DNA from 2 places in the Enterobacter sp. UPMP701 genome. Region 1 is predicted to be linked to the other one. Evidence: predicted binding sites of a transcription regulator. Region 1 holds the regulator's gene; the other holds the start of a gene.

Region 1 (11,272 bases):
GGTATCGATACCGTTGCGCTGAACGGTCAGGGCTTTACTCGTCTGGTGGAAGAGGGCGCAGAAGTGGTGGCAGGCCAGCCGATTCTGGAAATGGATCTGGACTTCCTGAATGCCAACGCGCGCTCGATGATTAGCCCGGTCGTGTGCAGCAACATCGACGACTTCAGCGGTCTGGTACTCCAGGCGAAAGGTCAGGTGGTTGCGGGTCAGACACCACTGTACGAGATTAAAGGCAAGTAATCGCTCCTGAGTAGAGTCATGCCTTTAGCGGCGGGGGATATCCTCCGCCGCTTTTTTTTGCACCATTTGCCCCCATTATTTTCTTCCGGGACGTTTTAAGGGTTGTCACTACGTCCGGCTTATAAGATCATATGCCGTTATACGTTGTTTACGCTTTGAGGAATCCACGATGAGTGAGGCAGAAGCCCGCCCGAGTAACTTTATTCGTCAGATCATCGATGAAGATCTGGCCAGTGGTAAGCACACCACAGTCCATACGCGTTTCCCGCCGGAGCCGAACGGTTACCTGCACATTGGTCACGCGAAATCGATCTGCCTGAACTTTGGTATTGCGCAAGACTACCAGGGCCAGTGCAACCTGCGTTTCGATGACACCAACCCAGTAAAAGAAGACATCGAATACGTTGAGTCCATCAAAAACGACGTGCAATGGCTGGGCTTTAACTGGTCTGGCGATATCTGCTACTCCTCTGACTATTTTGATCAGCTGTATGCCTACGCGGTTGAACTGATCAACAAAGGTCTGGCGTATGTCGACGAACTGTCTGCCGATGAGATCCGCGAATACCGCGGTACGCTGACTGCGCCTGGCAAAAACAGCCCGTTCCGCGATCGCAGCGTGGAAGAGAACCTGGCGCTGTTTGAAAAAATGCGTGCCGGTGGCTTCGAAGAAGGTAAAGCGTGCCTGCGTGCCAAAATCGACATGGCATCGCCGTTCATCGTAATGCGCGATCCGGTGCTGTACCGCATCAAATTCGCAGAACACCACCAGACCGGCAACAAGTGGTGCATCTACCCGATGTACGACTTCACCCACTGCATCAGCGATGCGCTGGAAGGCATTACGCACTCGCTGTGTACGCTGGAGTTCCAGGACAACCGTCGTCTGTATGACTGGGTGCTGGATAACATCACCATTCCTGTGCATCCGCGCCAGTACGAGTTCTCTCGTCTGAATCTGGAATACACCGTGATGTCCAAGCGTAAGCTGAATCTGCTGGTGACCGACAAGCATGTTGAAGGCTGGGACGACCCGCGCATGCCAACCATCTCCGGCCTGCGCCGTCGTGGTTACACTGCCGCCTCTATTCGTGAGTTCTGCAAACGCATCGGCGTGACCAAGCAGGACAACACCATTGAAATGGCGTCTCTGGAATCCTGCATTCGTGAAGACCTCAACGAAAACGCCCCGCGCGCAATGGCCGTTATCGATCCGGTAAAGCTGGTTATCGAAAACTACCCGCAGTGCGAAAGCGAACTGGTCTCCATGCCTAACCATCCGAACAAACCGGAAATGGGAAGCCGTGATGTGCCGTTCAGCGGTGAAATCTGGATCGACCGCGCTGACTTCCGCGAAGAAGCCAACAAGCAGTACAAGCGTCTGGTGCTGGGTAAAGAAGTGCGTCTGCGTAATGCCTACGTCATCAAAGCCGAGCGCGTAGAGAAAGATGCAGAAGGGAATATCACCACCATCTTCTGTTCTTATGATGCTGAAACGCTGAGCAAAGATCCGGCGGATGGCCGCAAGGTGAAAGGCGTTATCCACTGGGTGAGCGCTTCCCACGCGCTGCCGGTTGAAATTCGTCTGTACGATCGTCTGTTCAGCGTGCCTAACCCGGGCGCAGCGGAAGACTTCCTGGCAACCATCAACCCGGAATCGCTGGTAATTAAACAGGGTTATGCGGAGCCATCGCTGAAAGCGGCTGAAGCGGGCAAAGCGTTCCAGTTCGAGCGTGAAGGTTACTTCTGCCTGGACAGCCGTTACAGCACCGCTGAAAAACCGGTATTTAACCGCACCGTAGGCCTGCGTGATACTTGGACGAAGATCGGCGAATAATATTGCTGCTCTGGTCAATGAGAAACAAACGCCGCTTATTGCGGCGTTTTTTTATTGTATGATCATATCGTTATAGCGGAGCTAAAATAGGGCTGGCTGATATTTCAGGTCAATGCGGTGCTACTTATTTTTCTAAAAAAAAGTTTGTATATTTTCACCAGAAAGGAATAAGTAGAAATTAGCGAAATTTAACGGCTTTATCCTCCAGAAATTAACGGCTTGCCCCGTCAAACCTCGCCTCGCGCTAAATGTTACAAACCACTACCAATTATGTGCACTTCGTCATAATCCTGACTTTTGCCCACTAAAAAGCATTGATAATTCGCGTCGCGAAAAATAACCTAAAGACGGTAGTTAATTCGAGGGTATTTATAACTACCCCTGACCATTTGGTCTTTTCTGTTTTTCGCCGTTTAAGGCGTTTTAATTCGTCAAAGAGGAATAATCTATGCGTACGTTCAGTGGCAAACGTAGTGCGCTGGCGCTGGCTATCGCCGGTGTGACAGCAATGTCGGGCCTGGTGGTTGCGCCAGAGGCGAAAGCGGCAGGTTTCATCGAAGATTCTACCCTTACGGGCGGTATTTATTACTGGCAGCGTGAGCGTGACCGTAAAGACGTCACTGAAGATAAATACAAAACTAACCTTTCTCATTCCACCTGGAACGCCAACCTGGATTTCCAGTCAGGCTATGCCGCCGATATGTTCGGTCTGGATATTGCCGCGTTTACCGCAATTGAAATGGCTGAAAACGGCGATAGCGGTCACCCGAACGAAATTGCGTTCTCCTCCAGCAATAAAGCTTACGATGAAGACTGGTCCGGGGATAAAAGCGGTATCAGTCTTTATAAGGCCGCAGCGAAATTTAAATACGGCCCGGTCTGGGCGCGTGGGGGCTATATTCAGCCAACCGGCCAGACGCTGTTAGCACCGCACTGGAGTTTTATGCCGGGCACCTATCAGGGTGCGGAAGCGGGGGCTAACTTTGACTATGGCGATGCGGGTGCGTTGAGCTTCTCCTATATGTGGACCAACGAGTACAAAGCGCCGTGGCACATTGAGATGGACAAGTTTTACCAGAACGATAAGAAAACCAAAGTCGATTACCTCCACTCGCTCGGCGCGAAGTACGACTTTAAAAACGACCTGGTACTGGAGGCCGCATTTGGTCAGGCAGAAGGCTATATCGATCAGTATTTTGCGAAAGCCAGCTACAAATTTGATATCGCCGGCAGCCCGCTGAGCACCAGCTACCAGTTCTACGGTACGCGCGATAAGGTCAGCGATGGTAGTGTAAATGACATTTATAACGGCACCGCGTGGCTGCAGGCGTTGACCTTCGGCTACAAGGTTGGTCAGGTTGATTTACGCCTGGAAGGAACGTGGGTGAAGGCGGAAGGGCAGCAGGGCTACTTCCTGCAACGTATGACCCCAACCTATGCCTCGTCCAACGGCCGTCTTGATATCTGGTGGGATAACCGCTCTGACTTCAACGCCGACGGCGAAAAAGCGGTCTTCTTCGGCGCAATGTATGACCTGAAAAACTGGAATCTTCCAGGCTGGGCAGTGGGTGCTTCTTACGCTTACGCCTGGGACGCAAAACCTGCCGATATGGCTACGCCGGATGCGTACTACGATCCAAACTATCGCCTGAAAGAGTCCTCTTACAGTCTGGATGCTATCTACACCCTGCAGGAAGGCCGTGCGAAAGGCACGATGTTCAAACTGCACTTCACGCAGTATGACAACCACTCCGATATCCCGAGCTACGCGGGCGGTTACGGCAACATCTTCCAGGATGAACGTGACGTGAAATTCATGGTTATCGCCCCATTCACTATCTTCTGATGAACGCACCGGCGGAGTAACTCCCGCCGGTATGGAGAGTGCACATGATGAAAAAAATCGTAATCGTCGCGCTGTTGGCATCAGGGCTGGTGGCGTGCGCGCAAACTCAGGCGCCAAAAGAGGACTCCCGTCTGAAGGAGGCGTATAGCGCCTGTATTAATAGTGCGGAAGGATCGCCGGAGAAAATTGAAGCCTGTCAGAGCGTGCTGAATGTGCTGAAGAAAGAGAAAGCGCATGAGCAGTTTGCAACACAGGAGAATATACGCGTGATGGATTACCAGGCCTGTATCCAGGCGCGTAAAACCGGTAACGATCAGGAAGTCGCGAAGCGTTGCGATAAGATCTGGAATGAGATACGCAATAACAATAAATAAGTGATTTCATGCCCGGTGGCGCTGCGCCACCGGGCTTTTTATTGCCCAAAAAAGGCAAAAAAAAGCCAACCTTTCGGCTGGCTCAGAGTATGAACGCTAACTTATTTTGCGTCGTGCGCGTGTTCATTTTCGCGGCAATCACCTTCAGCGCAGTGACCGTAAAGGTACAGGCTGTGGTTGGTCAGGCGGATGCCATGACGAGCTGCGATTTCACGCTGACGCGCTTCGATAGAATCGTCGCTGAATTCAATGACCTTGCCGCAATCGAGGCAGATCAGGTGATCGTGGTGCTGCTGCTGGGTCAGTTCGAAAACAGATTTACCGCCTTCGAAATTATGACGGGTAACAATGCCCGCGTCATCAAACTGGTTCAGCACGCGATAAACGGTGGCCAGCCCAATCTCTTCACCCATGTCGATAAGACGTTTATAGAGGTCTTCCGCACTGACATGGTGATTGTCTGGACCCTGAAGCACTTCAAGGATTTTTAACCGAGGAAGCGTTACTTTCAGGCCAGCCTTCTTTAATGCGGTATTGTTGTCAGTCATGCGGAATCTGTCCTGTTGCTAAACGATTCACTTCTGTAGGAAGTGACAGAAAATGCACCTGGGATAATGCGTCTCATTATAGAACTGCCATGGTTAAATGAAAACTGCAAGTCTCAGGCAAAGTATGCTTATAAAAATGGGGTATCACCAACAAACTTGCTCAATGGAAACCACATTTTACCAGGGAGACATTGTACAGGTCTGGACGAAAAAGTTAAAAGTTTGTAGCAATTAATTTAATCGGTTTTACCTGGAAAACGGGCGCAACCGGAGTTGCGCCGCAAGGAAATCAGGCGTTAAGGATGTCGTCCAGGTTCAGTTCTTCTCTAACCTGCTTAACCCATTTTTCAACACGCTCTGCAGTCAGTTCTGGCTGACGGTCTTCATCGATGGCCAGGCCAACGAAGTGGTCGTCATCTGCCAGACCTTTAGAGGCTTCAAAGTGGTAACTCGCCGTTGGCCAGTGGCCGACAATCGCCGCACCGCGTGGCTCAATGATGTCGCGGATGGTACCCAGCGCGTCACAGAAGTACTCGGCGTAATCTTCCTGATCGCCACAACCGAACAGGGCAACCAGCTTGCCGTTGAAGTCCACCTCTTCCAGCGTTGGGAAGAAATCATCCCAGTCGCACTGGGCTTCACCGTAGTACCAGGTAGGAATACCCAGCAGCAGGATGTCATAGCCCTCGAGATCTTCTTTGCTGCTCTTGGCGATGTCATGCACATCAGCAACGTCTTTACCGAGCTGTTTCTGAATAGTTTTTGCGATATTTTCGGTATTGCCGGTATCACTGCCGAAGAAAATGCCGATGATTGCCATGAGTAAAATAACCTCTTGAAACTTAATGGTATGGTGGCGCAAATTGTCCACGGATAAGGGCAATAATAGCAGAACAGGCAACCCTGCGGAAACCGCTATCGCGCAGGACTGCACTCTGTGCTACATGAAAAGGGCGATAAAGGGGATTTTCAGACTTATGCCTGGTTGCGCAACGTCTCTAGCTGGGCGATCAACATCTCTTCAATGAGCTCGCTGCGGCTGATATTACGCGCCTCCGCCAGTTCATTAAGCGCATCGACCGCATCGGCGTTGAGCTTCAGTTCGACACGCTTAAGCCCACGATTTTTATCGCGTTTAAGCTGATTGCGTTTATTAATACGCAGCTGTTCATCGCGCGAAAGCGGATTCGTTTTCGGTCGTCCCGGTCGACGCTCATTCGCGAACAGATCTAGTGTCGTACGGTCCGTTTGTTCTTTGGCCATGATTCTGAGACTTCGGGGGAAACACGCCGCCCTGCTAATGCCCGGGCGATAAGCGCGCCATCATACATCACCAAAAACGGCACGCCAACGACTGGAAGCCCGCAGTCTTCCAGTCGCTCTCTTTTTAATCAATTTGCAGTATCAGCGAGATAGCGGCGGATGGCGCGCAGTACGGCGTCCGGTTTTTCGGCGTGAACCCAATGCCCGGCCCCGGCAATCACGTGGGCGCGCGCCTGCGGGAACTGTGCCAGCAGCACGTCGCGGTACGCATCGGTGACGTAAGGCGAGTTGCCGCCGCGGATAAAGAGGGTAGGGTGCGGCCAGGCGGGGACGGTTTCCCAGCCCACGATATTATTGTACTGGTCCCACAGCACCGGCACGTTAAAACGCCATTGGCCGTCAACGAACGATTTCAGCAGAAACTGCACCACGCCTTCTTCATCAAGATGCTCGCGCATAACGGCCGCGGCCTGCTGACGCGTTGAAACGCCAGCTTCAGTCACCGCATTGATCGCCGCGAAAATTTCATCGTGACGGCGAACGTCGTAATTGACGGGCGCAACATCAATGACCACCAGCCCGGAAATTCGCTCAGGGGCCAGCGCAGTGAGCGCCATCACCGCTTTGCCGCCCATTGAATGCCCGATAAGCGTCGCTTTCTGGATATTATTCGCATCGAGGGTGTCCCGCAGATCCTGCGCCATGGCTGCGTAGGTCATCTCCTCCGAGCGGCCTGAAAGCCCGTGATTGCGCATATCTACCTGGAGAATATCGTGATCGGAAACCAGGTCGCGGGCCAGCACGCCCAGATTATCCAGGCTGCCAAACAGCCCGTGAACCAGCACGATGGGGGAATTATTGCTCGGCGATTGTGCAGTTTGCGCTCGGGTATTCAATTTCATGGCAAAGTTCTTTTTTTACGTATGTCAGGTTAGGGTATCATGTTGACCATTCTGCCGCCCGGCTGCAAGGTTCCAGTTTAATCTGACTTTTGCCGCCAACCTGGTTTGACGCTATCCGCTGTTGGGATTTGACCTTATAATCCCAATGACTTGTATTCAGATAAGATATCGCACTGGATTAAGATGAAAACAATCGAAGTTGATGACGAACTCTATCAGTATATTGCCAGCCAGACTCGGCATATCGGGGAGAGCGCGTCCGACATTTTACGGCGCATGCTTAAAATTTCCGCCGCTTCACAGCCTGCCACCCCAGCTTCCAAAGATGTCGTGTCTCAGCCGAGCGTTGTTGCACAAGTCAAACCTGCCGTGACGCCGGTTAAAGATAAAGTGCGCGCGATGCGCGAGCTGCTGCTCTCCGATGAATACGCGGAGCAGAAAAAGGCGGTTAACCGTTTTATGCTGGTGCTGTCTACACTTTACTCCCTGGATAACAAAGCGTTTGCTGAAGCGACCGAGTCGCTGCACGGCCGTACCCGCGTCTATTTCGCCGGTGACGAGCAGACGCTGCTGCAAAATGGCAATCAAACCAAACCTAAACATGTCCCTGGCACTCCGTACTGGGTGATCACCAATACCAATACGGGCCGCAAGTGCAGCATGATTGAACACATCATGCAGTCCATGCAGTTCCCGGCGGAATTGATTGAAAAGGTTTGCGGTACAATTTAACCCTTGCATCAGAAGGACCCGGTAATGGCAAATCACAGCCGTGCAGGCCAACCTGCACAACAAAGCGATTTGATTAACGTCGCTCAGCTGACCGCGCAGTATTACGTGCTGAAACCGGTCGTGGGCAACGCAGAACACGCAGTGAAGTTTGGTACATCTGGCCACCGCGGTAGCGCGGCGCGCCACAGCTTTAACGAACCGCACATTCTGGCCATTGCTCAGGCCATTGCGGAAGAGCGCGCTAAAAACGGCGTTACCGGTCCGTGCTACGTGGGTAAAGATACCCATGCGCTGTCTGAACCAGCGTTTATTTCCGTGCTGGAAGTGCTGGCGGCGAACGGAGTGGACGTGATTGTTCAGGAGAACAATGGTTTTACTCCAACGCCTGCGGTTTCAAACGCTATCCTCGTGCACAATAAAAAAGGCGGCGCGCTGGCGGACGGGATCGTTATTACCCCATCCCACAACCCGCCAGAAGACGGCGGCATCAAGTACAACCCGCCTAACGGTGGTCCGGCAGATACCAACGTCACCAAAGTAGTGGAAGATCGTGCAAACGCGCTGCTGGCCGACGGCCTGAAGGGCGTAAAACGTATTTCTCTTGATGAGGCGATGGCCTCCGGCCACGTGAAAGAGCAGGATCTGGTTCAGCCGTTCGTCGAAGGGCTGGCGGATATCGTCGATATGGCGGCTATCCAGAAAGCCGGTCTGAAGCTGGGCGTGGATCCGCTGGGTGGTTCCGGTATCGAATACTGGAAACGCATTGCCGAGCACTACAAGCTGGATCTGACCATCGTGAACGATCACGTCGATCAGACCTTCCGCTTTATGCACCTGGACAAAGACGGCGCGATCCGTATGGACTGCTCCTCCGAGTGCGCGATGGCGGGCCTGCTGGCGCTGCGCGACAAGTTCGACCTGGCGTTTGCCAACGACCCGGACTACGACCGTCACGGTATCGTCACCCCGGCAGGGCTGATGAACCCGAACCACTATCTGGCTGTCGCTATCAACTACCTGTTCCAGCACCGTCCGCAGTGGGGCAAAGAGGTGGCTGTCGGTAAAACGCTGGTCTCTTCCGCCATGATTGACCGTGTGGTCGACGCGCTGGGCCGCAAGCTGGTGGAAGTGCCGGTGGGCTTTAAGTGGTTTGTTGACGGTCTGCACGACGGCAGCTTCGGCTTCGGCGGTGAAGAGAGCGCAGGGGCATCCTTCCTGCGCTTCGACGGCACCCCATGGTCAACCGATAAAGACGGCATCATCATGTGCCTGCTGGCGGCGGAAATCACCGCGGTCACCGGTAAGAACCCGCAGGAACACTACAATGAGCTGGCGGCACGCTTTGGTGCGCCAAGCTATAACCGCATTCAGGCTGGCGCGACCTCTGCACAGAAAGCTGCCCTGTCCAAACTCTCCCCTGAGATGGTCAGCGCAAGCACCCTGGCAGGCGATCCGATCACCGCGCGTCTGACGGCGGCACCGGGTAACGGTGCGTCTATCGGTGGTTTGAAAGTGATGACCGAAAACGGCTGGTTCGCCGCGCGTCCATCCGGTACGGAAGATGCGTACAAAATCTATTGTGAAAGCTTCCTCGGCGCTGAGCACCGTCAGCAGATTGAGAAAGAAGCGGTAGAGATTGTCAGCGAAGTGCTGAAAAACGCATAAGTGATGTTCGGGGGCGGGATGATGCCCTCACCCCGGCCCTCTCCCACAGGGAGAGGGAGAAAACACTAAAAACGGCAACCCCTGGGTTGCCGTTTTGCTTTTACCTAACTATGTTTGTTCTTCAATTCAAATCTCGGCGACACCAGGCCGTACAGCGTCCAGCCCATAAAGGTCACCATCGCGCCGTAGAGCATCGCTTCCTGACCGGATGAGTAGAGCGCATAGAAGCTGTAAATCGCCCCAATCAACGCCACAATATTCGCCGCACGCGCTTTGCGAGGATCCACCTTCGCCACTTTCTGAATAATCACCAGCGCCGCCATCGACAGAATGTACGGAATGATGTTCGTCACCACCGCCAGGTTAACCAGCACGTTAAACTGGCTGTTCAGCGACGGGCTAATGGTCATCAGCGACAATCCGCTCTGGAAAATCACAATCGCCAGCATACCCTGCACCGGCGCATCCGCTTTGGTCACGCGGGAGAAAATTTTCGGGAAGTAGCCTTCGTCAGCCGAAGATTTAAACACCTGCGCAATGGTGAACTGCCAGCCGAGCAGCGAGCCGCAGCAGGACATGACCATCAGCCCCATGATCACTTTCCCGACTTCCGGCGTAAACATCTGCGCGAAGGCCAGCCCGAACGGTGCCGTGGAGTTAGCCAGATCCATATTCGGTACGATGCCCGCAATCACGTTGGTCGAGACGATATAGATCACCGCGGCGCCCAGCGTGCCGCCGAGGACCGCAATCGGGACGTTCTTTTCCGGATTCTCTACCACTTCCGCGTTCGCGCAGGCGGATTCCAGACCGAGGAAGGCCCACAGCGTCATGGCGATAGACGAGCCCACTGCGGTAAAGAACGGCACGTGGTGCGGGTTCCAGGAGTTGGCGTACAGCGTCGGGCTAAACCAGAACCAGCCGATAACGCACAGTCCAACAACCGGGATAATCACGCCCCAGACGGTGATGCTGCTGAGCTGTCCGGTGATGCGCGCACCGCCGAAATTCGCCACGGTGCAGATCCACAGCACGCCGATGGTCGCCAGCCCAATTTGTACCGGGCTGAGCGTCGCGCCAAACAGCTCCGTACCGTAACCGACGGCGGAAATGGCAATCGCCACGTTAGCGATCAGCAGCGACACGCCGTAGGTATAGTTCGCCATAAAGTTGCCCGACTTGCCAAAGGCATACTCGGCATAGCCGCCCATCCCGCCTGACTTACGGCTGAACATCCCGCACTTGGCAAACGCCCACGCCAGCGCCATCGAGCCGACAGCCGTCACCAGCCAGGAGATGATAGAGATGGTCCCCACCTCGGCAAGCTTGGTGGGCAACATGATTATTCCTGATCCCATCATGTTGACCATGGTGAGGATGGTCAGTTGCACCACGCCCATCTTATTGGACTTGCTCATAATTTTTCTCCTTTCAGCAGCGATGGCTGAGCGGCAGGTTGTTTAATGACGTAGCAACGCACCTGTTTGCGACCGTCACACTCCTCGACGTACACGCCCTGCAGCTCCGGCGCGAAGCCTGGCAGAAGGTTGATCCCTTCTTCCAGTGCGGCAAAGTAGCGCAGCACGGAACCGCCCCAGACTTCACCCGGCACAACGCACAGCACCCCCGGTGGGTAAGGAAGCGCGCCTTCAGCGGCAATGCGGCCTTCCGCATCGCGCAGGGAGACCAGCTCAACCTCTCCGCGCAGATAGGCATAGTTCGCCTCTTGCGGGTTCATCATCACGCGCGGGAAGTGAGACTTGCGGAACATCTCTTTCTGTAGCTGTTTCACGTTGTGGCGGGCGTACAGGTCATGCATCTCCTGACAGATCTGGCGCAGGGTGTAACCGGCGTAACGCTCCGGA
Region 2 (11,272 bases), on a different contig from region 1:
GTCCATGTTAGTCACGTCAATCCCCCAGGCGTCAGCGAACTTCTGCCTGACCGCGGGGTCCGTGACGTCCTGATAGCCGGGGAACATATTGGGCAGAACGCCCATATCACAGGCACCCTGAACGTTGTTTTGCCCGCGCACCGGCCCGACGCCGACGGCCGGGCGGCCAAGGTTACCCGTCAGCAGCGCCAGGCTCGAAAGCCCTTTGACCACATCGACAGCCTGACCAAACTGCGTGACGCCCATTCCCCACATCACGGTGGCGGAAGGGGCCGCGGCAAACGTGCGCATCGCCTGACGGACGTCGCGGGCGGGAATGCCGGTAAGATGCTCGACCTTCTCCGGCGCATAGTCTTTCACCGTCTGGCGATAGGCCTCAAGCCCCTCCGTAAAGCGCGCCACGTAGTTCTTGTCATACAGATCCTCCTCCAGTAGCACATAGCCAAAGGCGTTTACCAGCGCCATGTTGCTGCCGTTTTTCAGCTGCAGATGCTGATCGGCAATGCGCGCCGTTTCGATGCGGCGCGGGTCGCAGACGATGATTTTTGCACCGTTTTCACGGGCCTTAAGCACGCGCCGGGCGACGATAGGGTGGGAATCCGCGCAGTTATAGCCAAAAATCAGCAGACATTTAGAGTGTTCAATATCGTTGATGGAATTGCTCATTGCGCCGTTGCCGAGGGTCTCCTGTAACCCGGCGACGGATGGGCCGTGACAGACGCGCGCGCAGCAGTCGACGTTGTTGGTATTCAGCACCGCGCGGGCAAATTTTTGCATCACGTAGTTGGTTTCATTCCCGGTTCCGCGCGACGACCCGGTGGTCATGATCGCGCGCGGGCCGAACTGCGCTTTAATGCTGCTGAGCTTTTGGGCGGTGTAGCGGATAGCCTCTTCCCAGGTTACGGGGGTAAAGGGTTCTCCCTTGCGGTAGCGGATCATCGGTTGGGTCAGGCGAGGAGTGAGCAGGCGGGTATCGTTAAGAAAGTCCCAGCCGTAAAAACCTTTCAGACACAGGGTGCCCTGGTTTGTGACGCCCTCCGCCGCTTCGGCCCGGAGGATACGGTTATTCTCAACGACAAGGTTTAATTTGCAGCCTGCACCACAGTATGGGCAGACGCTGGCGATTTTTTTCATCAATAACAGACCTGTTAAGAAATGAAGCCAAATGACTGGTAAGCCCAGTCCCGTAACAGGGAGTAAGCAGAAACCATGCCATCTTTTAACGCGCTTTATTTACAGGGTGTTATGGAAAGAGGGGGGTGTCATCGTCATACCAATCGTCAGTTTTGACGATGACACATTACCTGTTGCTGAAGGGCAGGGAGATTAAAGATCGTCCATAGTGTAACCGACGACGATTTCCAGCGTTTTGCGGATCACATCCGCCTGAACCACGTCGTGGGTTGCTTCAAGGGTCTGAATCAACCAGAGGATGATGGCTTTATTGGAAAGATGGCCTTCGGAAGCCAGAACACAGCGTACTGCAGTAGAAAAAACAGCGGACTCTTCAGCAAAACGATCGCCTGCGTGGCGGAAATACTCCGACAGCGCGCTTTCTAAAAAAGCAGAATGGTATTCGGGTTGAAGCTGAATATTTTGTCTCATTTGTTCTCACCGTAGCTGTTGAATTGCAGTCAATGTATTTTTTTGGGATCGGACGGTTTTCCATTTCCAAATAACGGCACTACATTGTCTCTGTTATCATTGAGAGATCCCTCTCTGTTCATTCGTCCTTGCGCGGTTCTGCGACGTTTTAACGCGAAGCTGTTTGAGCCGATATCGGCAATCACCTTCGCCAGTGTCTCCCGCCGCCGGGGATCCTTTTCGCGTGCTTTCATATCCCGCAGACGCCGGACCAGAGCCTCCGTTGTGACGGGGCCGTGCGCTTTCAAAAGAGAAAGAACGGCTTCGCCAATCAGCTGATCGGTCAGTTTGTCCGCGTCACTACGATTCATAACGTTATCGTTCGAAGAGTAAACCAAGCAGCATATGGTAATGCTGTTCCTCTTCCGGGCCATTGGCCCTTTCAAGGCGGCTTAAGAGTTTGGTGCAGAGCGATTTGCGATTCAGGTTTCGCCCGTCGCTGAGGATCTCTACCACCACCTGACCCAGCGTTTCCTGTTGGGTAGGAAGCGCGGCTTTTTCGAAGTACTGTGCGATCGCTGCTGCGGGATCTGTGGCGTAACCTTTCTGCTGCATGTTTCGCTCCTGTAAAAATTTTGTAATCAGTAACGTTACATTTAAGGTATACACAATTTCTAAATCTGTACATTAAAAATGTACAGATTTTTAATTTTATTGTGATATATTTTATAAAGTTCTTTATTTTCAGTTTGTTGTGGGCTTGCTATGCATCGGTACTGTTACAGGATATATTGTACAAAATGAAATGGCGCGGCTAAGTTGTACAGCGCTTAAAAAAGTTTCATTAAGTGCCGTAAATGGTTGAGATGTAAATTATTTGTCAGGCAATTAATGTGCTATAAATGATCTTTACCCACCTCTTTTGTGGCCAAAACACTAACCCCAGGAATCGCATGCTCACAACCATCATTTACCGCAGTCATATCTGCGAGGACGTTCCGGTGAAAGCGCTGGAAACAATGGTCGCTGCTGCAAATCGTAAGAACCGGCAATCCAATGTCACGGGGATTTTGCTGTTTAACGGCACACATTTTTTCCAGTTGCTGGAAGGGCCGGTGGAGCACGTTTCTGCCATCTATGAGCAGATCTGTAACGACCCGCGCCACCATAACGTGGTGGAGCTGATGCGCGATCACGGTCCTGTCCGACGCTTTGGCAACGTGGGCATGGAGCTGTTTGATTTGCGCCAGTTCGACAGGGAAGAGGTGCTACAGCAGGTGCTCAACAGGGGCACGACGCGTTATCAGCTGACCTATAACGACCGCCCGCTGCAGTTTTTCCGCACCTTTGTCGAGGCCACCGAGAAGGCCAACTATTTTGAACTCCCTCCCGCGGACTCGTGGGATTTTGTTACTGAAGAGACGCACTTGTCGGCACAGCCTGAGGTCGTCGCGAAAGGGGCGGATTGCAGTTTTGCGTTTCAACCGATCGTCGATCCGTTTATGCAGCGGGTTGTCTCCTGGGAGGCGCTTCTCCGCACCCCTTCCGGCGATTCGCCGGGAGCCTATTTTGCCAATCGCCCGCGTAATGAAGTCTATGCATCTGATTTACAAAGCAAGCGGGTGGCGCTCTCTATGGCCTGCACGCTGGGGTTACAGGACCAGACATTATCCCTCAACCTGCTGCCCATGACGCTGGTTAATGTCCCCAACGCCGTGGATTTCCTGCTTACCGCCATCGAAGCTAATGGGTTTGTGCCTGAGCAAATCGTTGTGGAATTTACTGAGAGTGAAGCCATTTCACGTTTCGATGAGTTCAAGGATTCAGTCAGGCAGTTAAAAAGCGCCGGAATCAGCGTGACGATCGATCACTTTGGGGCCGGTTTTGCCGGGCTCCAGCTGCTGGCCCAGTTCCAGCCTGACCGCATTAAGATCAATCGCGATCTGGTGGCGAACGTGAACAAAAGCGGTCCCCGACAGGCCATTATTCAGGCGATTATCAAATGCTGTTCCTCGCTGGAAATTCAGATCTGCGCGGTCGGTGTGGAGAAGGCGGAAGAGTGGATGTGGCTGGAATCGGCGGGAATTTCCCAGTTCCAGGGACACCTTTTCGCCAGCCCCCGGCATGGCGGCATTCCGGCCATTGCATGGCCAGAGAAAAAGTTCGAGTACTGATAAAGCTGTACAAACTTCGGCACTCTTAACTGTACGAACGGCAAATTTTATACAACAATGTATTAACAGGTGGATGGGTGAGTCTCCCATTCATCTGTGCAAAATAAGGTCTTAGTTATACAAATGGTTTGTACAATCTGATAAGGTTGGTGCAGTTAGGTATGGAAGTTCTGAGCGTGAGGGAGTTAATGGCCTATTACAGTATCGGCGAAGTGGCCGAACGATGCGGTATCAACCCCGTTACGCTGCGTGCCTGGCAGCGCCGTTATGGATTGTTGAAGCCGCAGCGCAGCGAAGGGGGTCATCGTCAGTTCGACGATGAAGATATCCTGCGTATCGAAGAGATCAAACGCCTGATGAAAAGCGGCGTCTCGGTCGGAAAAGTGAAAGCCTTGCTGGAAAACAAGGAGGTGATGACTCAGGGTAACTGGGCAACTTTTCAGGAAGAGATGATGACCGTTCTGCGCTATGCCAGCCCGGCAAAACTGCGTGCCAAAATAGGCGAATTCCGCCGGGATCACCCGATGGATGCGCTGATCGATAACATTATTTCCCCCGTCCGCCAGCGAATGAATCAGGATCAAAACACCGTGCGCCACATGGCGAGCATGCTGGACGGCGTCCTGATTGAATTTGCAGTTGCAAACCTGGCGGAGTCGCGTAAGAAAGCGGGCAAAGATGCGCTGCTTATTGGCTGGGAATGCGACGACCGCACCCATCTGTGGCTTGAAGCTGCACGTCTGGCACAGAAAGGCTGGCACATTGACGTACTGGCGGAGCCGATTGATTCGCCACGTCCAGAACTGTTCCCCGGACAGAAAATCTTCGTCTGGACCGGAAAAGCGCCGACACCGCGCCAGCAGGAACAGCTCGATCACTGGCGTGAACAGGGTTTTACCGTTACATTCCATCACTGATTATCAGAGGCCTTACGGGCCTTTTTTTGTTTTTGCCACTTCCTGAATTAAGCTATTTTAAAAATAGGCATTTCCGATGCATATTTTACTTTTCCTTTCTCCTCTGCCTTCCTGATGAAATAAGCCATTACTTTTCAAAGCATTGAACAATTACATCCATCCCGCCCGCATCTTCTGACAGGGTCTATGCTTAATAAAAGTAGACAAAAAGGGCGGTTTAGCCGAATGCCCCTGCTGTCAGAGGGTTGAAGTGATAATCGTTATCACTAACATGGTGTTATGCCCTGATGGCTAATCAGATGAGGTGGACCTATGGAACTGCATTCAGAAACCTTCAATCCTGCCGATTTTGCCTGGCGCGGATTAACGCTCACGCCTGCGGCGGCGGCGCATATCCACGAGCTGGTGGCAAAAAATCCCGACATTCTCGGCGTGCGCTTAGGCGTTAAGCAGACTGGCTGCGCCGGCTTTGGCTACGTGCTGGACACCGTCACCGCACCGGAAAAAGATGACCTGGTATTTGAAACCGACGGCGCAAAGCTGTACGTCGCGCTGCAGGCCATGCCGTTTATCGACGGAACCGAAGTGGATTACGTGCGGGAAGGTTTAAACCAGTTATTCAAATTTCATAACCCGAAAGCCCAGAACGAATGCGGCTGTGGCGAAAGCTTTGGGGTATAGGCGGTACTATGTCTCGTAATACTGAAGCAACGAGTGATGTAAACACCTGGAGCGGCGGGCACCTCAACTATAAAGAGGGGTTCTTCACGCAGCTGCAGACAGACGAGCTGGCAAAAGGCATTAATGAAGATGTGGTGCGCGCCATCTCGGCCAAACGTAACGAGCCGGAGTGGATGCTGGAGTTCCGTCTGAGCGCGTTCCGCGCCTGGCTGGAAATGGAAGAGCCGCACTGGCTGAAAGCCCACTATGACAAGCTGAACTATCAGGATTACAGCTACTACTCCGCGCCATCCTGCGGCAGCTGTGATGATACCTGCGCCTCGCAGCCCGGCGCGGTACAGCAAACCGGCGCTGAAAACAGCTTCCTGAGCAAAGAGGTTGAAGAGGCGTTTAACCAGCTGGGCGTGCCCGTGCGCGAAGGGAAAGAGGTGGCGGTGGACGCCATTTTTGACTCCGTGTCGGTGGCAACGACGTATCGTGAGAAGCTGGCCGAGCAGGGGATCATTTTCTGTTCCTTTGGCGAAGCGATCCACGATCATCCGGAACTGGTAAAAAAATACATCGGCACCGTGGTACCGAGTAATGATAACTTCTTCGCCGCGCTGAATGCAGCGGTAGCTTCTGACGGCACCTTTATCTACGTGCCGAAAGGCGTGCGCTGCCCGATGGAGCTCTCGACCTATTTCCGCATCAACGCCGAAAAAACCGGTCAGTTCGAACGCACCATTCTGGTGGCGGACGAAGGCAGCTACGTCAGCTACATCGAAGGGTGCTCCGCTCCTGTTCGCGACAGCTACCAGCTGCACGCGGCGGTGGTGGAGGTCATCATCCACAAAGATGCCGAGGTGAAATATTCCACCGTACAGAACTGGTTCCCCGGTGACGGCAACACCGGCGGTATCCTGAACTTCGTCACCAAGCGCGCGCTGTGCGAAGGTGAAAACAGCAAAATGTCCTGGACGCAGTCGGAAACCGGCTCCGCCATCACCTGGAAGTACCCGAGCTGCATTCTGCGCGGGGATAACTCCATCGGCGAGTTTTACTCTGTGGCGCTCACCAGCGGGCATCAGCAGGCCGATACCGGCACCAAGATGATCCACATCGGGAAAAACACCAAATCGACGATTATCTCGAAGGGGATCTCCGCCGGGCACAGCCAGAACAGCTATCGCGGGCTGGTGAAAATCATGCCGACGGCCACCAACGCGCGTAACTTCACCCAGTGCGACTCAATGCTGATCGGTGCCGACTGCGGGGCGCACACCTTCCCGTACGTGGAGTGCCGCAACAACAGCGCCCAGCTGGAGCACGAGGCGACAACGTCGCGCATTGGGGAAGATCAGCTCTTCTACTGCCTGCAGCGCGGGATCAGCGAAGAAGATGCCATTTCAATGATTGTGAACGGCTTCTGTAAGGACGTGTTCTCTGAACTGCCGCTGGAATTCGCCGTTGAAGCACAAAAACTCCTCGCCATTAGTCTTGAACACAGCGTCGGTTAAGGAAAGCACATGTTAAGCATTAAAGATTTACAGGTTAGCGTGGAAGAGAAAGCGATCCTGCGTGGTCTCAATTTTGACGTCAAACCGGGTGAAGTCCACGCCATCATGGGGCCGAACGGTTCCGGGAAAAGTACGCTTTCGGCGACGCTGGCAGGGCGCGAAGATTACGAAGTGATCCACGGCTCGGTCGAGTTTAACGGCAAAGATCTGCTGGAAATGTCGCCGGAAGACCGCGCGGGCGAAGGCATCTTTATGGCCTTCCAGTATCCGGTGGAAATTCCCGGCGTCAGCAACCAGTTCTTCCTTCAGACGGCGCTGAATGCGGTGCGCAAGTATCGCGGCCAGGAAGCGCTGGACCGCTTTGACTTCCAGGACCTGATGGAAGAGAAGATCAAGCTGCTGAAAATGCCGGAAGACCTGCTGACCCGCTCGGTCAACGTTGGCTTTTCCGGTGGTGAGAAAAAGCGTAACGACATCCTGCAGATGGCGGTGCTGGAGCCCGAGCTGTGCATTCTGGATGAGACGGACTCCGGTCTGGACATCGACGCCCTGAAGATTGTCGCCGATGGGGTGAACGCCCTGCGCGACGGCAAACGTTCATTCATTATCGTCACTCACTACCAGCGCATTCTCGACTACATCAAGCCGGACTACGTCCACGTGCTTTACCAGGGACGCATTGTAAAATCCGGTGATTTCACGCTGGTTAAACAACTGGAGGAGCAGGGTTATGGCTGGCTTACCGAACAGCAGTAATGCACTCCAGCAGTGGCACCGGCTGTTTGAAGCACAGGGCAATACGCGCTCCGTGCAGGCGCAGCAGCACCTGCAGCAAATGCTGCGTCTCGGCCTGCCGACGCGTAAACATGAGAACTGGAAATACACTCCGCTGGACGGGCTGCTGAACGGCGAGTTCGTGACGCGGCTGGCGGATATCAGCCCGGCCCGGCGTGATGCCCTGGCGCTGATGGTGGACGCGGTGCGTCTGGTCTTTGTCGACGGCGTCTACCGTCCTGAACTGAGTGACGATACTCAGAATAGCGGGTTCGGGATCGTGATTAATGACGATCGCCAGAGCCTGAGCGCCCCGGTTCAGCCTGAAGTGTTCCTGCACCTTACCGAGAGCCTGGCCCGCAGCGTGACGCATATTCAGGTTAAACGTAACCAGCGCCCGATCAAACCGCTGCTGCTGATGCATATCACCCAGGGCGTAGAGGGCGATGAAATCAATACTGCTCACTATCGCCATCATCTTGAGCTGGCTGAAGGGGCTGAGGCCACGGTGATTGAGCATTATGTCAGCCTCAATGAGACCCGCCACTTTACCGGGTCGCGTCTGACGATGAATGTCGCCGCCAATGTGCAGCTACACCATATCAAGCTGGCGTTTGAGAACCCGCAAAGCCACCATTTTGCGCATAACGATATCCTGCTGGGCCAGGATGCCGCGGCGTACAGCCACAGCTTCCTGCTCGGCGGTGCGGTGCTGCGCCACAACACCAGCACGCAGCTTAACGGTGAAAACACCACGCTGCGCATCAACAGCCTGGCGATGCCGGTTAAATCTGAAGTGTGCGACACGCGCACCTGGCTTGAGCACAACAAAGGCTACTGCAACAGCCGCCAGCTGCATAAAACCATCGTCAGCGATAAAGGGCGGGCGGTGTTTAACGGTCTGATTAACGTGGCCCGGCACGCCATTAAAACCGACGGGCAGATGACCAACAATAATCTGCTGCTGGGGCGCCTTGCGGAAGTGGACACTAAGCCGCAGCTGGAGATCTATGCCGACGACGTGAAATGCAGCCACGGCGCGACGGTCGGGCGGATCGACGACGAGCAGATGTTCTATCTGCGCTCGCGCGGTATTGACCAGCAGGCGGCGCAGAAAATGATTATCTATGCCTTTGCGGCGGAGCTGACGGAAGCGCTGCGCGATGGCGTACTGAAAGAGCAGGTGCTGGCCCGCATTGGTCAGCGTCTGCCCGGAGGCGAAGCATGAGTTTTCCCGTAGAGAAGGTGCGGGCAGATTTCCCGGTTCTGACCCGTGAAGTGAACGGCCTGCCGCTGGCGTATCTCGACAGCGCGGCCAGCGCGCAGAAGCCGAATCAGGTGGTGGACGCAGAAGCTGAATTTTATCGTCACGGCTACGCCGCCGTGCATCGCGGCATTCATACCCTGAGCGCCGAGGCGACCCAGCGCATGGAGAACGTGCGCACGCAAATTGCGGCCTTCCTTAACGCGCAATCACCCGAAGAACTGGTGTTTGTGCGCGGCACCACCGAGGGGATTAACCTTGTTGCCAACAGCTGGGGCAACGCTCAGGTTCGCGCGGGCGATAACATCATCATCACCCGGATGGAGCATCACGCCAATATCGTGCCGTGGCAGATGCTCTGCGAGCGCGTTGGCGCGCAGCTGCGAGTCATTCCGCTGAACGAAGACGGCACGCTGCAACTTGAGCAGCTTGACGCCCTGCTCGACGATAAAACGCGGCTGGTGGCGGTCACTCAGGTCTCCAACGTGTTGGGTACCGAAAACCCGGTCGCAGAGATTATCGCAAAAGCCCATCAGGCCGGTGCGAAGGTGCTGATTGACGGCGCGCAGGCGGTGATGCACCACGCGGTCGACGTGCAGGCGCTGGACTGCGATTTCTACGTGTTCTCCGGGCACAAGCTCTATGGTCCAACCGGCATCGGCGTGCTGTACGTTAAAGAGGATATTCTGCAGGCGATGCCGCCGTGGGAAGGGGGCGGATCGATGATCGCCACCGTCAGCCTGACGGAAGGGACGACCTACGCTCGCGCCCCGTGGCGCTTTGAGGCGGGAACGCCTAACACCGGCGGGATTATCGGTCTGGGCGCGGCGGTCTCTTACGTCTCCGCAATCGGCCTGAACGCCATTCAGGAGTACGAACAGCTGCTGATGCACTACGCGTTGCAGGAGCTTGCCAGCGTGCCGGATCTTACCCTCTACGGACCTGCCGACAGATTAGGCGTAATTGCGTTTAACCTGGGGAAACACCACGCCTATGACGTGGGGAGTTTCCTCGATAACTACGGCGTGGCCGTCCGTACCGGGCACCACTGCGCCATGCCGCTGATGGCGTTTTACCAGGTGCCGGCAATGTGTCGCGCCTCGCTGGTGATGTACAACACAACGGAAGAGGTCGACAGGCTGGTGGCGGGGTTAAAACGCATTCACCAGCTGCTGGGCTAACGGAGAGGCAAAAAATGGCAGAGCTGCCGGACAAAGATAAACTGCTGCGCAACTTCGGGCGTTGCGCAAGCTGGGAAGAGAAGTACCTCTACATCATCGAACTGGGGCAGCGCCTGCCGCCGCTCGGTGAAGAGGCGCATAACCCGGAAAATATTATTCAGGGCTGTCAGAGCCAGGTATGGATTGTCATGGAGCAGTCTGACGACGGCACGATAACCTTGCACGGCGACAGCGATGCGGCCATTGTAAAAGGGCTGATCGCAGTCGTCTTTATTCTTTACCATCAGATGTCGGCGCAGGATATTGTCGCGTTTGATGTCCGCCCGTGGTTTGAAAAAATGGCCCTCACCCAACACCTCACCCCGTCCCGCTCCCAGGGGCTGGAAGCGATGATTCGCGCCATTCGCGCCAAAGCTGCAATCCTTAGCTAGACTTACAGAACAGCATTCATTCTGTTTCGCGAGGTGGTTCCCGCCTCGCTGGTTTTTCAGCTTTCTGGCATCCTGTCAGTGAATAAGGAATCTCAGCATGAAGCGCGCGTCTCTAATAACGCTATTACTCCTCAGTTCGCTCGGTACGTTTAATTCGGCCCGCGCGATGGATTACCCGTTGCCGCCCGCAGGCAGTCGCCTGATTGGGCAAAATCAAACCTATACGATACAGGAAGGGGATAATAAGCTTCAGACCATCGCCCGTCGATTTAATACGGCCGCGCAGGTGATCCTTGAAACGAACAACACCATTGCGCCGGTAAACCCCGCGCCGGGCACCGTCATCACCATCCCGTCGCAGATGCTGCTGCCGGACACGCCGCGCGAGGGGATTGTCGTGAACCTGGCCGAGCTCCGGCTCTACTACTTCCCGCCGGGAGAAAATATTGTCCAGGTGTTCCCGCTCGGCATCGGACAGTTGGGGCTGGAAACGCCGGTGAGTACCACCCGCGTCAGCCAAAAAATCCCTAATCCAACCTGGACGCCTACAGCGGGCATTAGAGCGCGTTCGCTGGCCCAGGGAATTAAATTGCCTCCGGTTGTTCCTGCAGGGCCAAATAACCCGCTGGGGCGCTATGCGCTGCGTCTGGGAATAGGTAATGGGGAATATCTTATCCACGGCACCAGTGCGCCGGACAGCGTGGGGCTGCGTGTCAGTTCCGGCTGTATGCGAATGAACGCCCCGGATATTAAAGCCCTGTTTGAGC

The links. The regulator Fur, encoded in region 1, represses iron uptake genes when iron is present. The targets are predictions, from matches to a motif close to ATAATAATGAGAACNACTATCAA.
Region 2: the regulator Fur is predicted to act here: its motif matches at 4,926-4,948, upstream of sufA (Fe-S cluster assembly scaffold SufA).

What each region holds. Positions count from the first base shown of each region.
Region 1 is NZ_JBSKJN010000002.1:151,049-162,320, reverse strand. Features, by position in the region: gene nagE (PTS N-acetyl glucosamine transporter subunit IIABC) at 1-240, shown strand, start outside; gene glnS (glutamine--tRNA ligase) at 410-2,077, shown strand; gene chiP (chitoporin ChiP) at 2,526-3,923, shown strand; gene chiQ (ChiQ/YbfN family lipoprotein) at 3,971-4,297, shown strand; gene fur (ferric iron uptake transcriptional regulator) at 4,399-4,845, opposite strand; gene fldA (flavodoxin FldA) at 5,135-5,665, opposite strand; gene ybfE (LexA regulated protein) at 5,821-6,108, opposite strand; gene ybfF (esterase) at 6,237-7,010, opposite strand; gene seqA (replication initiation negative regulator SeqA) at 7,194-7,742, shown strand; gene pgm (phosphoglucomutase (alpha-D-glucose-1,6-bisphosphate-dependent)) at 7,767-9,407, shown strand; gene potE (putrescine-ornithine antiporter) at 9,512-10,825, opposite strand; gene speF (ornithine decarboxylase SpeF) at 10,822-11,272, opposite strand, start outside.
Region 2 is NZ_JBSKJN010000001.1:492,196-503,467, forward strand. Features, by position in the region: gene fdhF (formate dehydrogenase subunit alpha) at 1-1,134, opposite strand, end outside; gene ACWKXT_RS02385 (biofilm/acid-resistance regulator YmgB/AriR) at 1,327-1,605, opposite strand; gene ACWKXT_RS02390 (hypothetical protein) at 1,635-1,955, opposite strand; gene ycgZ (regulatory protein YcgZ) at 1,960-2,199, opposite strand; gene ACWKXT_RS02400 (diguanylate phosphodiesterase) at 2,538-3,758, shown strand; gene ACWKXT_RS02405 (MerR family transcriptional regulator) at 3,947-4,675, shown strand; gene sufA (Fe-S cluster assembly scaffold SufA) at 4,988-5,356, shown strand; gene sufB (Fe-S cluster assembly protein SufB) at 5,365-6,855, shown strand; gene sufC (Fe-S cluster assembly ATPase SufC) at 6,865-7,611, shown strand; gene sufD (Fe-S cluster assembly protein SufD) at 7,586-8,857, shown strand; gene sufS (cysteine desulfurase SufS) at 8,854-10,074, shown strand; gene sufE (cysteine desulfuration protein SufE) at 10,089-10,505, shown strand; gene ldtE (L,D-transpeptidase LdtE) at 10,603-11,272, shown strand, end outside.